Regions from separate parts of the Serratia sp. JSRIV002 genome, predicted to be linked through region 1. Evidence: riboswitches for the same ligand, from Rfam matches in the RefSeq annotation. Region 1 holds a riboswitch; each other region holds the start of a gene.

Region 1 (4,166 bases):
AGCAGCGCAGCGCGGCTGAGATCGTAGTCGTAACTCAAGGCCTGATAGATCGCCAGTTCTATGGTGGTAGCCTGCGGCCCGCCGCCCAACGACAGCACGGTTGCAAAGCTGGCAAAACACAGCATAAATACCAGTGCGCCGCTGGGTAAGATCTGGCGGCGTAACGCAGGCCATTCCACAAAGCGGAACTGCTGCCAGCCGTTCATCCCCAGCTGCGCGGCCAGTTGTCGCTGCTCGGTGGGAATGTTCTCCAGCGCCTGTAGCAGCAGGCGAGTGGCCAGCGGCATATTGAAGAACAGATGCGCCAGCAGGATACCTTGCAGACCATAAGGCGAAAAACTGTAGTTCACGCCCAGCCAACCACACAGCGTTGCCAGCCAGCCTTGCCTGCCGTAGACGCTCAGCATGCCAAACACCGCCACCAGCACCGGCAGCACCAGCGTCATGGCGCACAGGCGCAGCAGCAGGTTGCGGCCAGGGAAACGTCTGCGGTACAGCGCCCGGGCCAGCCAGATGGCAGGCACCACCGAGATTACGGCGGAGAGCAGCGCCTGCCAAAAGGTAAAGCGCACCACGTGCCACAGGTAGCTGTCCTGCCACAGGCTACGCCAATCGCTTTCGGGCGCATGACGCCACAGCGAGCCCATGGCCGCCAACGCGATCAGCAGGATCAGACCGGCGGCCATCAGCCCCGGCCATAACCAGCGGGGGATCAGTGGCTGACGGCGGTTTGCCATGCCCGGATCCAGTTACCACGCTGTTGTGCCACTTCCTCGGAGCTGAATTGTAATGCCGTTTGCGGCACGGTCATCTGTTCAAAACCGGCAGGCAGTTCCGTCTTGATCACCGGGTACATCCAGTTTCCGGTAGGAATGGTGTTCTGGAAGGCCGGGGAGACCATAAACTGCATGAAGCGCTCGGCCAGTTCTGGCTGTTTGCTGGCCTTTAGCTTGCCAGCGACTTCGATTTGCAGGTAGTGCCCCTCACTGAAGCTGGCCGCCGCATAAAGGTCTTTTTTCTCTTCGATCAGATGGTAGGCGGGGGAGGTAGTGTAGCTCAGTACCATGTCGCCTTCCCCTTTCAGGAACAGGCCGTAGGCTTCACTCCAGCCTTTGGTCACGGTGACGGTTTTCTTCGCCAACTGTTGCCAGGCGAGCGGTGCTTCGTCGCCATACACTTTCTGCATCCAGAGCAGCAGGCCAAGGCCAGGTGTGCTGGTGCGCGGATCCTGATAGATGATCTTCAGGGGGCGGTCGCTGCTCACCAACTCTTTCAGGCTGGTCGGCGGGTTCTTCAGCTTGTCTTTGTTGTAGACGAAAGCAAAGTAGCCATAGTCGTAGGGAACGAAGGTCTGGTTGTGCCAGCCACCGGGAACGGTGAGCTTGCTAGTATCGACTTGGCTGGCGGTGAACAGATCGGTTTGCTGCGCGGCTTGCAGCAGGTTGTTGTCCAGGCCCAAAACCACGTCGGCGGCGCTGTTCTTGCCTTCCATTCTCAGGCGGTTGAGTAACGATACGCCGTCTTCCAGCGCCACGAATTTCAATTCGCAGTCACATTCGGCCTCAAAGGCTTTTTTTACCGCTGGGCCCGGGCCCCAGTCGGCAGCGAAAGAGTCGTAGGTGTAGACCGTCAGCGTTGGCTTGGCCAGGACGGGCATCGCCGCTAGCAATAATAAACAGGGCAGGTATTTTTTGACCACTTTGCACTCCTAATAGTAAAGGGGCAAAGGTATCTGAGGGCTGGGTTAACGAAGGCTAACGCGCCATGCTCAAATCCCTCCGCCGGTATTGACCGGATCAGGTTCGACGGGTGTGCTCTCAGCGGAAAACCGTTGGCCAAAAATTGGCTTGTTCTCCGCACCCCGTTGAGTCGGCGCTATTGTAGAGGCTTAGGGGCGTGGGTGAAAGGCGATTATGCTTCCGGTGGCGCAAACCACGCAGATTTAAAATCGAACCAACCGAGAGTATTCATCCGTACCCCGCGCATGCTGCGTTGACCATGCAGTTGCAGCCAGTGATGGAATAACGGATGCAACTGATGGCTGCTGACCAGGCGCTGGCAAAACTCGGCCATGGACAGGCGATTTTCCCGCCACTGAGCGGCATCCTGCGCGATATCCTCCGTCAGACAATGTTGTATCAGCGGTAATTCGTACAGCGTGGCAAACAGAGAAAACTCCAGCGGCAGGGTGAAGTTGGCGCTGCCTAACCACAGATCGCTTTGCGCCTTGCCCTTATGCCAGACTTCATAATCCACGGCCTGCACATTGAGTTTGATACCCTGTTCGGCTAGTAGAGAGGCGATAGCCTGCTTGATTGCGTGGAACTCGGAGTGTTCGTTATAGAAGGTCAGGGTCAATTCGGTTAAGCCCGCAGGCTTGGGCTGCTGCCCCAGCACACGATTATGCAACCAGCGCGGGAGAATGCCATAGGCCGGAGCCCAGTAACGTTGGTAGAGCGGCCCGGCGTGGCTCAGCAGCGCGATAGGGTTGATCAGTTCGCTTAACCAACTGCGGATTGCCGGATCGGCCGCCAGTGCCGAACGCTGGTCGAACAACAGAAAATAACAGCCTTCTTCGAGGCGGCTTTCCAGCTCGTTCCTGCCGGTATCATCCCCTTGTAACTGGACGCCGGAGTGCGCCAGCTCTTCGGTGATTTCCGGCAATACCCAAATGTTGACCTCATCGATCAGGGCACGATAGCCAAAGTAGTCGTCAAAGGCATGAATTTTCATCTGGCTTTGGTTGTTGTGTATCACCCGATAGGGGCCGGTGCCAATCGGATGGCGGGCAAAATCCGGCAGGTTCTGCCATTCGCGCGGCAGGATCATGGCATGTACGCTGCTCAGCAGCCAGGGCAGCCAATAGTCCGGCGTGTGCAGATATACATCGATGACATAGGGCGTAGGTGAGACGATCCTGTCGATATGTGAAAATAGCGGTTGTGGGATCAGGCGGTTGAGTGAATGGATAACATCTTCCATTTCCAGCTCACGGCCATGATGAAAATGGATCGCCGGGCGAAGATAAAAGCGCCAGTGTAAAGGGGTGAGCGTTTGCCAATGATGTGAAAGATCGGGCTCAAGTTCCCCGTTTTCCTCATTTACCCGTGTCAGGCCGTTGAAAATCTGTCTTGCCAGGTGGGTTTCTGAACGACGCAGTGCCGAACCGGGTAACAGGTTGTAAAGCTGACGATAGTAGAGCACGCGCAGGATATGTTTCCCCTGGCGGAAGCTGCGCCCCAGCTGGGAAAGCAGCATTTGGCGTACTACGTCTTTATCGCCCACCAGTTGAACCAGTTGGTCGATGCGATCCTGTTCCAGCAGTTCCTCGGCGCGCTGTTGTTGCAGTGCCAATCCGGTGTAGTGAAAGCTGAGCTGTGAACGTTTACCCCGGCCGGACTCGGCCTGCCAGGTCAGCCAACCCTCGTGCTGCATGGCTCCCAGCAGCGAACGAACATGGCGGCGGGAACAGCTGAGTACCTCTGCCAACTCTTGCAGCGTGGTTTCGGTGGTTTGGCCATGGCAGCGTTGCCACAGGCGAATGAACTGTTGTTGCAGGCGTGAGGTGGACATAAAAGAGGAACTCTCTGGCATCAAGTCGTCAATTTATCTTTCCCTATATTACGCCGATAATGAGGGCAGTTGAATCAGCGGAGGGATAACAAATGACGGTTCTGTTAACTAAACAGTTTTATCAGCGTTATTTCACCGCCATCCGCCGCCAGCAGGCCGATTGGCTGCAGGTGGTCCCTGAACAGGCGCGGCTGGAGATGCTGGCCCACTTGACCCAGTGGGACATCGCCACGCTGAGCGACAAGCAATACCGTGAGCGTATCTGACGTTCACCGCAAAAGTGTTTCTGAGTAATGGTGCTTTTCACCAGCCAGTGGGGTTACCCACTGGCATTTTTATCTGCCGTCTTTACTTCCTTCGGCAATTTTCCTTCTGTAGCATAGCCTTCTTTATTTCTGGATAGGGATATCGCTATGAGTTTCAGACGCTGGTTACCGCGCCGTTTTAATCCCGTTTTTGCCGCCTTCCTGCTAATAGCCTTCCTGACCGGCATTGCTGGAGCGCTGCAAGCCCCCACGCTAAGCCTGTTTCTGACCACCGAGGTAAAGGTGCGGCCGCTATGGGTAGGCATGTTCTATACCGTGAATGCCATC
Region 2 (4,166 bases), 2.5 Mb from region 1:
AAGCAACAGCGTACCGTTTACGTGGCTGGCGAAGGGGGTATTGTCCCAGTGCCCACCAAACGCCCCTAAGGCATCTCGCCGCGCGCTTTCGCCGATCACTACCATGTAGATATGATATTTCGGTTTCACCGTCAGCACGTTCCAGGAATCTTTCAGCTGTGAAAACGCCTGCATACGGGCTTTTTCATCAATCACTTCCTGGTTATTGGCGATCACATCTCTGACGAAACGAAACACGGGATAACCAGAATCGGTCAATTTAAACACGCCACCGTATGCCAGATTCTGCACTGGCGTGACAAAAAAGCAGACCACGCTGATGGTGAGACATAAGCTCTGGAGGGTGTTCCAAGCCCCTTTCGGGGTTGGCTTACGGCGCAACGCGATAATGCCCAGTGCCAGAATAAACAGGGACACCAAATAGCTGTACCACGGAAAGATGGTCAATATCTCGCTGGACTCCTCCACCGTGGTCGAGTGTAACGCCAGCAGGGTATTAAAATTGGGCGAGCCATAGGCCTGAGAAAATGGGAAATACAGGGCGGCGATGAGGCTACACAGCCCGATCACGCTCTTTTGCAGGCGCGAGCTGAGGCGCCACAGCAGCAGTAACACACAGCTAAACGCCACGGCATACAGCAGACTAAATGGATAGCCGAGGGCGAAGTTGATCAGCAGCGACTGCAGGAAGTAAAAGCCTGTCCACGGGGTTAGGGTGACGTCACGTGCTGCCAGGGTATCTTTAACCGTTGAGTTCATGTTTACCGAAAGTTATCAAATGCCGTGTGGTAACTCTGACAAGAAAAGAGTCATAAATCCGTTTGGTTGACGGAAAGGGGAGGAGGGATAGACCGCATCCAGCGAGCCGCAACATTTACCCGGATGCGAGAAGATAGAGCCGAATGAAAACAAGATCAACTGATAATTAGCGGCTGTTTTGAGAGGTTGATTGCATATCGCGACAGTCGCCTATATCTGGCTATATTGACGCGGGGCGGAAATATCCTCGGACGAGGAGTGTTCAATCAGCTCGAATAACTCGATCCGCTCATCATCGGTCAAATCCCGCCATTCGCCCAGCGGTAACCCTTGCAGAGTGATATTCATAATACGCTGGCGCTCAAGTTTGGTGACATGATAACCAAAATATTTGCACATACGGCGGATTTGGCGGTTAAGCCCCTGCACCAGCGTGATGCGAAACATCTGCGGGGCTTCTTGCTCCACCAGGCATTGTTGAGTCACCGTATCCAGTATGGGTACGCCTGCGCCCATGCCCTGAATAAACTCATCCGTCACCGGTTTGTTGACGGTGACCAGGTACTCTTTTTGATGATTATTGCCAGCACGGAGGATCTTATTGAACAGTTCGCCATCATTGGTCAGGAAAATCAGCCCCTGAGAGTCCTTATCCAGCCGCCCGATGGGAAAGATGCGCCTATTGTGATTAACGTAATCACCGATGTTATCCCGCACGTGCTTTCCCATGCTGGTGATGATACCAACCGGCTTGTTCAGCGCGATTAGCACCAGATCGGCCGCATCGCGCGGTTCGATCGGCTGGCCGTTAACTTTGACCACATCCCCGACCAATACTTGAGCGCCCAAGGAGGCTAAGCTGTCGTTGATAAAGACGTTGCCCTGCCTGATGTGGCGATCGGCAGCCCGACGAGAACAAATGCCGCTGTCGCTAATGTATTTGTTAAGGCGGATAGATGAGTGAGTGAGCATGGTTTCCCCGTTAAACGCGAACTATACATTATCTGGGGGAGACGGCGTCTCCTTTTTATTTTTTGACGCTATCGTGTGATTGACCTCACTGGCCACAGCCTCAATAATGGCAAACGTCGACTCGGGGTGCCCTTAGGGGCTGAGAAATTACCCGTATTACCTGATCTGGATTATACCAGCGTAGGGATGTCGCGGTATCTCAACCGGTACCCGCCTTCTTGAACGCCGGTTGGGAGCGCTATGTTTACTCGACCTGATGTGTTACCCGGCACCCGTGCCGCGGCCTGTTTTAACCAATTTAAACGCCAACCTCCATTGATCCACTGCCTGACCAACGAAGTGGTGCAAGAGCTGACGGCCAACGTGCTGCTGGCGCTTGGTGCTTCACCGGCGATGGTAGTGGAACCGGAAGAGGCCGCGCAGTTCAGCCGCGTTGCTGATGCGCTGTTGATCAATATCGGCACCCTGCACGCTTCGCGGGCAGAGTCGATGTTAGCCGCCATCGAGGCTGCCAATCGTGCTGAAAAGCCCTGGTTACTGGATCCGGTTGCCGTTGGGGGATTGGAATACCGAGCAATCTTCGCCCGCCGCTTGCTCACCCTGCGGCCTGCGGCGATCCGTGGCAACGCGTCGGAAATCATTGCATTGAGCGGCCTGCAGACCAGCGCCCGTGGCGTAGATAGCCAGGATGACTCGCTGATGGCATTACCCGCAGCACGCGTATTAGCACGTAATTGTGGGGCCATTGTGGCCGTCACCGGTGAGACAGACTATATCACTGATGGTGAAAGAGACTGGGCCGTCACGGGTGGCGATGTATTAATGACGCGCGTAGTGGGAACGGGCTGCGCGCTTTCAGCCGTTGTGACAGCATTTTGCAGTTTGCCGGGCGATCGGCTGGATAACGTTGCCACCGCTTGCCGGGTGATGGCGCTATGTGGTGAAAGGGCCACGGCGCGGTGTTCTGGCCCTGGCAGCTTTACTGCCGCCTTCCTGGATGCCCTCTACCAACTGCGAATGGAGGATCTGCTATGAAACGGATTAACGCTCTCACCATCGCTGGCACCGATCCTAGCGGTGGAGCCGGTATTCAGGCCGATCTGAAAGCTTTCTCCGCATTGGGGGCCTATGGCACCAGCGTGATCACCGCGCTGGTGGCGCAGAACACCCGTGGCGTGCAGTCGGTATATCATATCGAACCGGCATTTGTGGCCGCCCAACTGGATTCGGTACTCAGCGATGTGCGTATCGACAGCGCTAAAATCGGCATGTTGGCTAATGCCGACATCGTGCAGGCGGTGGCCGAGCGCCTACGCCATTACAAGCTGCCTTATGTAGTGCTGGATACGGTGATGCTGGCTAAAAGTGGTGACCCGCTGTTGGCACCGGAAGCGGTGGAGTCCATCCGCCGTGAGCTAATGCCGTTGGTTTCCATTATCACGCCGAACTTGCCAGAGGCGGCGGCTTTGCTGGCCTGCGCTCCGGCACAAAACGAATCACAAATGCGCGAGCAGGGCCAGGCGTTATTAGCGATGGGCTGTCAGGCGGTGTTGATGAAGGGGGGCCACCTAAGTGAAGAGGAAAGCCCAGATTGGCTATTTATCCCCGGCTTTGAGCAGCGCTTTAGTGCGCCGCGCATAGCGACCAGGCACACGCACGGCACCGGTTGCACCTTATCTGCGGCACTGGCAGCCCTGCGCCCACGCTACCCAAATTGGGCCGATACCGTGGCAGCGGCAAAAAACTACCTGCAACAGGCCTTACAGCAGGCCGATAGCCTGGAGGTAGGGCAGGGTATTGGGCCGGTGCATCATTTCCATGCCTGGTGGTGAGCCAACTTTTCCACTAGCCGATGCTAGTTGGTCAATTGCTTGATATTTTCCACCGAGCCCTCCATGATCGGGAACCAGGCCCAATGCGGCTCAGGCTGATTGATTTGTGAAAATAAAGGGAAGCAAGATGGCTGGTTATCAACCACCTTATACCATTACGCCAGCTATCCTGAATCGAGTGATTGAGGTGGGGGAGCTATTGGGGCATTGGGCCGCGCAGGCTGGGCAATCTTCACCTTTGTTACGCAAAGAGAACCGTATCCGCACCATTCAGGCCTCATTGGCCATTGAGCATAATAGCCTGTCTACTGAGCAGGTGACTGCGATCATGGAAGGTAAGCGGGTGTTGGCACCGGCAAAAGATATTCAGGAAGTCCGTAACGCCATCCTTACCTATGAAAAATTGCCAAGCTGGCAAAGCCATCGGCTTGAGGATTTGTTGGCGGCACATGGTTTATTAATGGGAGGGCTGGTCGATGCTCCGGGGCAGCTACGCAGCGGCAATGTTGGGGTATATCGAGATAAACAACTTATCCATATGGCGCCACCTGCCAATCAACTATCGCGTTTGGTTGGCGATCTGTTGGCGTGGTTAAAGCACAC
Region 3 (4,166 bases), 470 kb from region 1:
TGGGTGGAAACGCCCAAGCGCAATCCTGCCCGATGGATGGCCGCCAGATCGGTGGTGTCTAAATCCTCCTGGCCCAGGTGTACGCCATAGGCCCCATGTTTGATCGCCAGCCGCCAATAATCATTGATAAACAACCGGGCCTGATAGCGTTTGCCAAGGGCTATAGCGGCGGCAATATCGGCCTCCACTTGCTCGTCTGGCAGATCTTTGATGCGTAGTTGGATAGTGGTAACGCCTGCCTCCAGCAGGCGGGCGATCCATTCAACACTGTCGACGACCGGGTATAAACCCAGCTTGTGCGGTGTTGCAGGGAAGGGAGAGGTGAGGTTAGTCATTATTTATCTCCTCCTGCAAATTGGCCGCACTGTGGTACAGCTCGCTGCCGCGTGAGCGGAATTCAGCCGACATTTTCTCCATCCCGGTCAGTTGCACTTCGATCGGTTTGGCAGCCTCTTGTGCGGCGGCATAGTCACGCACTTCCTGGGAAATCTTCATCGAGCAGAACTTCGGCCCACACATGGAGCAGAAGTGGGCGATCTTGCCGGATTCTTGCGGCAGCGTTTCGTCGTGATAGGCACGGGCGGTTTGTGGATCCAGCGCCAGGTTGAACTGATCTTCCCAACGGAATTCAAAGCGCGCCTTGGACATGGCGTTATCGCGGATCTGTGCGCCCGGATGACCTTTCGCCAAGTCGGCGGCGTGAGCGGCGATCTTGTAGGTGATCAGCCCCTGTTTCACATCTTCCTTGTTAGGCAACCCCAGATGTTCCTTCGGCGTCACGTAGCACAGCATCGCACAGCCGAACCAGCCGATCATTGCCGCGCCGATCCCGGAGGTGAAATGGTCGTAACCCGGTGCGATATCGGTGGTCAATGGCCCTAGCGTGTAGAACGGTGCTTCATGGCAATGTTCCAGCTCCTCGGTCATGTTGCGGCGGATCATCTGCATCGGCACGTGGCCAGGGCCTTCGATCATCACCTGTACGTCATATTCCCAGGCAACCTTGGTCAGTTCACCCAGCGTATGCAGCTCAGCGAATTGCGCTTCGTCATTGGCATCCTGGATCGAACCCGGGCGCAGGCCGTCGCCGAGTGACAGCGAGACATCGTAAGCGGCGCAAATTTCGCAGATCTCGCGGAAGTGCTGATAGAGGAAGTTTTCCTGATGATGCGACAGGCACCACTTCGCCATGATCGAGCCGCCACGGGAGACAATGCCGGTCAGGCGTTTGGCGGTCATCGGCACATAGCGCAGCAACACCCCGGCGTGAATGGTGAAGTAATCGACGCCTTGCTCAGCCTGTTCCAGCAGGGTATCTCGGAACATTTCCCAGGTCAGGTTCTCCGCCACGCCGTTCACTTTTTCCAGCGCCTGATAGATCGGTACCGTACCAATCGGCACCGGGCTGTTACGCAGGATCCATTCACGGGTTTCGTGGATATAGCGGCCAGTGGAGAGGTCCATCACGGTGTCAGCGCCCCAGCGGGTTGACCACACCAGCTTCTCGACTTCCTCTTCGATCGAAGAAGTAACCGCCGAGTTGCCGATATTGGCATTCACCTTCACCAGGAAATTACGGCCAATAATCATCGGCTCGGATTCCGGGTGGTTGATGTTGGCGGGAATGATGGCGCGGCCAGCGGCCACTTCCTGGCGCACAAATTCCGGCGTGATGTTTTCCGGCAGATGAGCGCCCCAGCTCTGGCCAGGATGCTGGTGGCGCAGCACTTCACCACGAATGCGCTCGCGGCCCATATTTTCGCGAATGGCGATAAACTCCATCTCTGGGGTGACAATACCGGCGCGAGCGTAATGCAGTTGCGTAACACATTTACCCGGCAGGGCTTTGCGGGGCAGCGGCAGGTGCTCAAAGCGCAGATGGTCTAACCCAACGTCGGCCAATCGCTGTTGGGTGAAGCCGGAACTGACACCGCTTAACGCTTCGGTATCGGCACGTTCGGCGATCCAGCTCGCTCGTACTTTTGCCAAGCCACGATGTACGTCGAGCACCGCCTGCGGATCGCCATACGGCCCTGCGGTGTCATACACCGGAATGGGTTCGTTCTGTTCATATTGGGGCTGGTCTTTGTTGCCGCCGATCAGCGTCGGGCTGAGCTGGATCTCACGCATCGGTACCTGGATATCGCTGCGCGAACCCGCGAGATAGATCCGCTGTGAGTTGGGGAAGGTAACGCCTTGCAGAGAGTCGATAAAATCTTGCGCCTGGTCACGCTGTTGTTTACGGGCACGAGGTTGGTTCACGGTAGACATAGCAAATTCCTATCAGTGGAGTGATGTGTGGAAAATTGCTTGTCTGGAGCTCGGAGGGAGTAATGATGGTAGCCGGTAAGGCAGGCACAGCCCCTGGTGGGAGCATCTTGCCTATGGCGATAGATTACTCTTGTTCCCTTCGCGGGTATTAACCCGATCAGGTTCCGCGGATCCCGAATTAACGGTCTCAGCCTGGCTAATTTGATGAAAAATCAGCGCTAGGCACTCCGACAAGAGCCCTCAGTATAAGAGGGTCAACAAAAACCACAAGCCCTCCCCCGTCATCTTTCAAGCCGTAGCGTTGTTGACCGCCTGGCTACGACTTGAAATCTATAGGGGGATAATTAGGCGGGATGAGGCATAGATTCAGTATTCGTGGTGCCCGGTTGGCCCTGCTGCCAGGTTTCTGTCGCCAGTTGGATCAACTGATCTTCCAAAGCGAAACGTGACGCCAGGGCTTCGCCGATATCTGACAGTGCCTGATTGAGTTCTTCACACACGTCCTGATCGATAACGACTTCGGTGTAGCGGTCATGGAACGCCATCACGATTTCAGTATTGCCCTGTAGTTTTGGGTAGAACTTGGTGGCTAGCGCCATCTTGGGGCTGGCAGAGCCTTCCACTTGTTTGATAATTTTGTCATAAATGTGAAAATGCCCGGCAGAAAGATAATCCACCAGATTCTGGCAAAAGTTCTCCAGCGCTTTTTCATTGAGCGGCGTATGCTTTTCTTTGTTGGGTTTAATGCCGACTAGACTGCAATAGGCTACCAGCAGCTGTTTGCGGGCCTGTAACCATTGATCGACTAATTCATTACTGCCACCAACGCGCTGAGTCAGGCTTTCCAATCGGTTTAGCATGATTGACTCCGTGTGTAAGAGAAAGAAAAAGTGGTAAGTTAATAAAATGTAACAAAGAGCATTCCTAGATTGCCAGTGAAGCAGAGGTTGTGCAACAACATATGGAACTTGCATTAACGGGTAACGAAAATGGCTGGTGGATCGTCAGCCATGAAAGCAAAATTTGGTTACCAAACGGTGAATTGCCGTTTGGTTCTGCCGCATTATTTTCCTTGCAAGGCCGACCGGCTCGGCAAATTGGCGAATGGGAGGGGGCACCGGTCTGGCTGGTGCGCCAACCGATGCCGAAAGAGATGGGATCGGTGCGGCAACTGCTCAGTCTCGATCGTGGCCTGTTCCAACTGGCCGGGCGCGGCGTACAGCTGGCCGACTTTTATCGCTCGCACCGGTTCTGTGGCTACTGCGGTCATGAGATGCACCTTAGCCGTACCGAAAGCGCCTGCCTTTGTGATAACTGTCGCGAACGTTATTACCCGCAGATTGCCCCTTGCGTGATTGTCGCCATCCGCCGCAATGACGAGATCCTGTTGGCACAGCATGTGCGCCACCGTGGCGGCATCCATACCGTGCTGGCGGGGTTTGTGGAGGTGGGGGAAACCCTGGAGCAGGCCGTAGCGCGCGAGGTGATGGAAGAAAGTAATATCGCCATTACCAACCTGCGTTACGTGACTTCGCAACCCTGGCCGTTCCCTCATTCGCTGATGATGGCGTTTATGGCCGAGTATCAGGGCGGTGAACTGCGCCACGATCCGAAAGAGTTGCTCAATGCGGGCTGGTATCGCTATGACCAACTGCCGCTGCTGCCACCGCCTGGTACCGTGGCGCGCCGCCTGATCGAGGACACCGTGGCGCTGTGTCGGGCAGAATAAGGTACAATGGCGGCAGATAATCAAGGGAGCCCAAGAAATGAATGAGTTGAAGAACGATCGCTATCTGCGTGCGCTGCTGCGCCAGCCGGTGGATCTCACCCCTGTATGGATGATGCGCCAGGCCGGTCGTTATTTGCCAGAGTACAAAGCCACCCGTGCTCAGGCC

Evidence for each region. Region 1 has a riboswitch for thiamine pyrophosphate ahead of thiB (thiamine ABC transporter substrate binding subunit). Riboswitches for the same ligand answer to the same signal wherever they lie in the genome.
Region 2: linked by a shared signal. The riboswitch ahead of thiM (hydroxyethylthiazole kinase) and the one ahead of thiB (thiamine ABC transporter substrate binding subunit) in region 1 are both predicted to bind thiamine pyrophosphate.
Region 3: linked by a shared signal. The riboswitch ahead of thiC (phosphomethylpyrimidine synthase ThiC) and the one ahead of thiB (thiamine ABC transporter substrate binding subunit) in region 1 are both predicted to bind thiamine pyrophosphate.

Annotation. Positions count from the first base shown of each region.
Region 1 covers NZ_CP074143.1:909,954-914,119, forward strand. The annotation lists gene thiP (thiamine/thiamine pyrophosphate ABC transporter permease ThiP) at 1-737, opposite strand, end outside; gene thiB (thiamine ABC transporter substrate binding subunit) at 713-1,699, opposite strand; TPP riboswitch at 1,756-1,874, opposite strand; gene sgrR (HTH-type transcriptional regulator SgrR) at 1,912-3,573, opposite strand; gene sgrT (glucose uptake inhibitor SgrT) at 3,666-3,839, shown strand; gene KGP26_RS04225 (sugar efflux transporter) at 3,987-4,166, shown strand, end outside.
Region 2 covers NZ_CP074143.1:4,441,164-4,445,329, reverse strand. The annotation lists gene KGP26_RS20935 (phosphoethanolamine transferase) at 1-759, opposite strand, end outside; gene rluF (23S rRNA pseudouridine(2604) synthase RluF) at 970-1,731, opposite strand; TPP riboswitch at 1,844-1,935, shown strand; gene thiM (hydroxyethylthiazole kinase) at 1,972-2,766, shown strand; gene thiD (bifunctional hydroxymethylpyrimidine kinase/phosphomethylpyrimidine kinase) at 2,763-3,563, shown strand; gene KGP26_RS20915 (Fic family protein) at 3,691-4,166, shown strand, end outside.
Region 3 covers NZ_CP074143.1:443,468-447,633, forward strand. The annotation lists gene thiE (thiamine phosphate synthase) at 1-335, opposite strand, end outside; gene thiC (phosphomethylpyrimidine synthase ThiC) at 328-2,271, opposite strand; TPP riboswitch at 2,389-2,511, opposite strand; gene rsd (sigma D regulator) at 2,616-3,131, opposite strand; gene nudC (NAD(+) diphosphatase) at 3,233-4,000, shown strand; gene hemE (uroporphyrinogen decarboxylase) at 4,038-4,166, shown strand, end outside.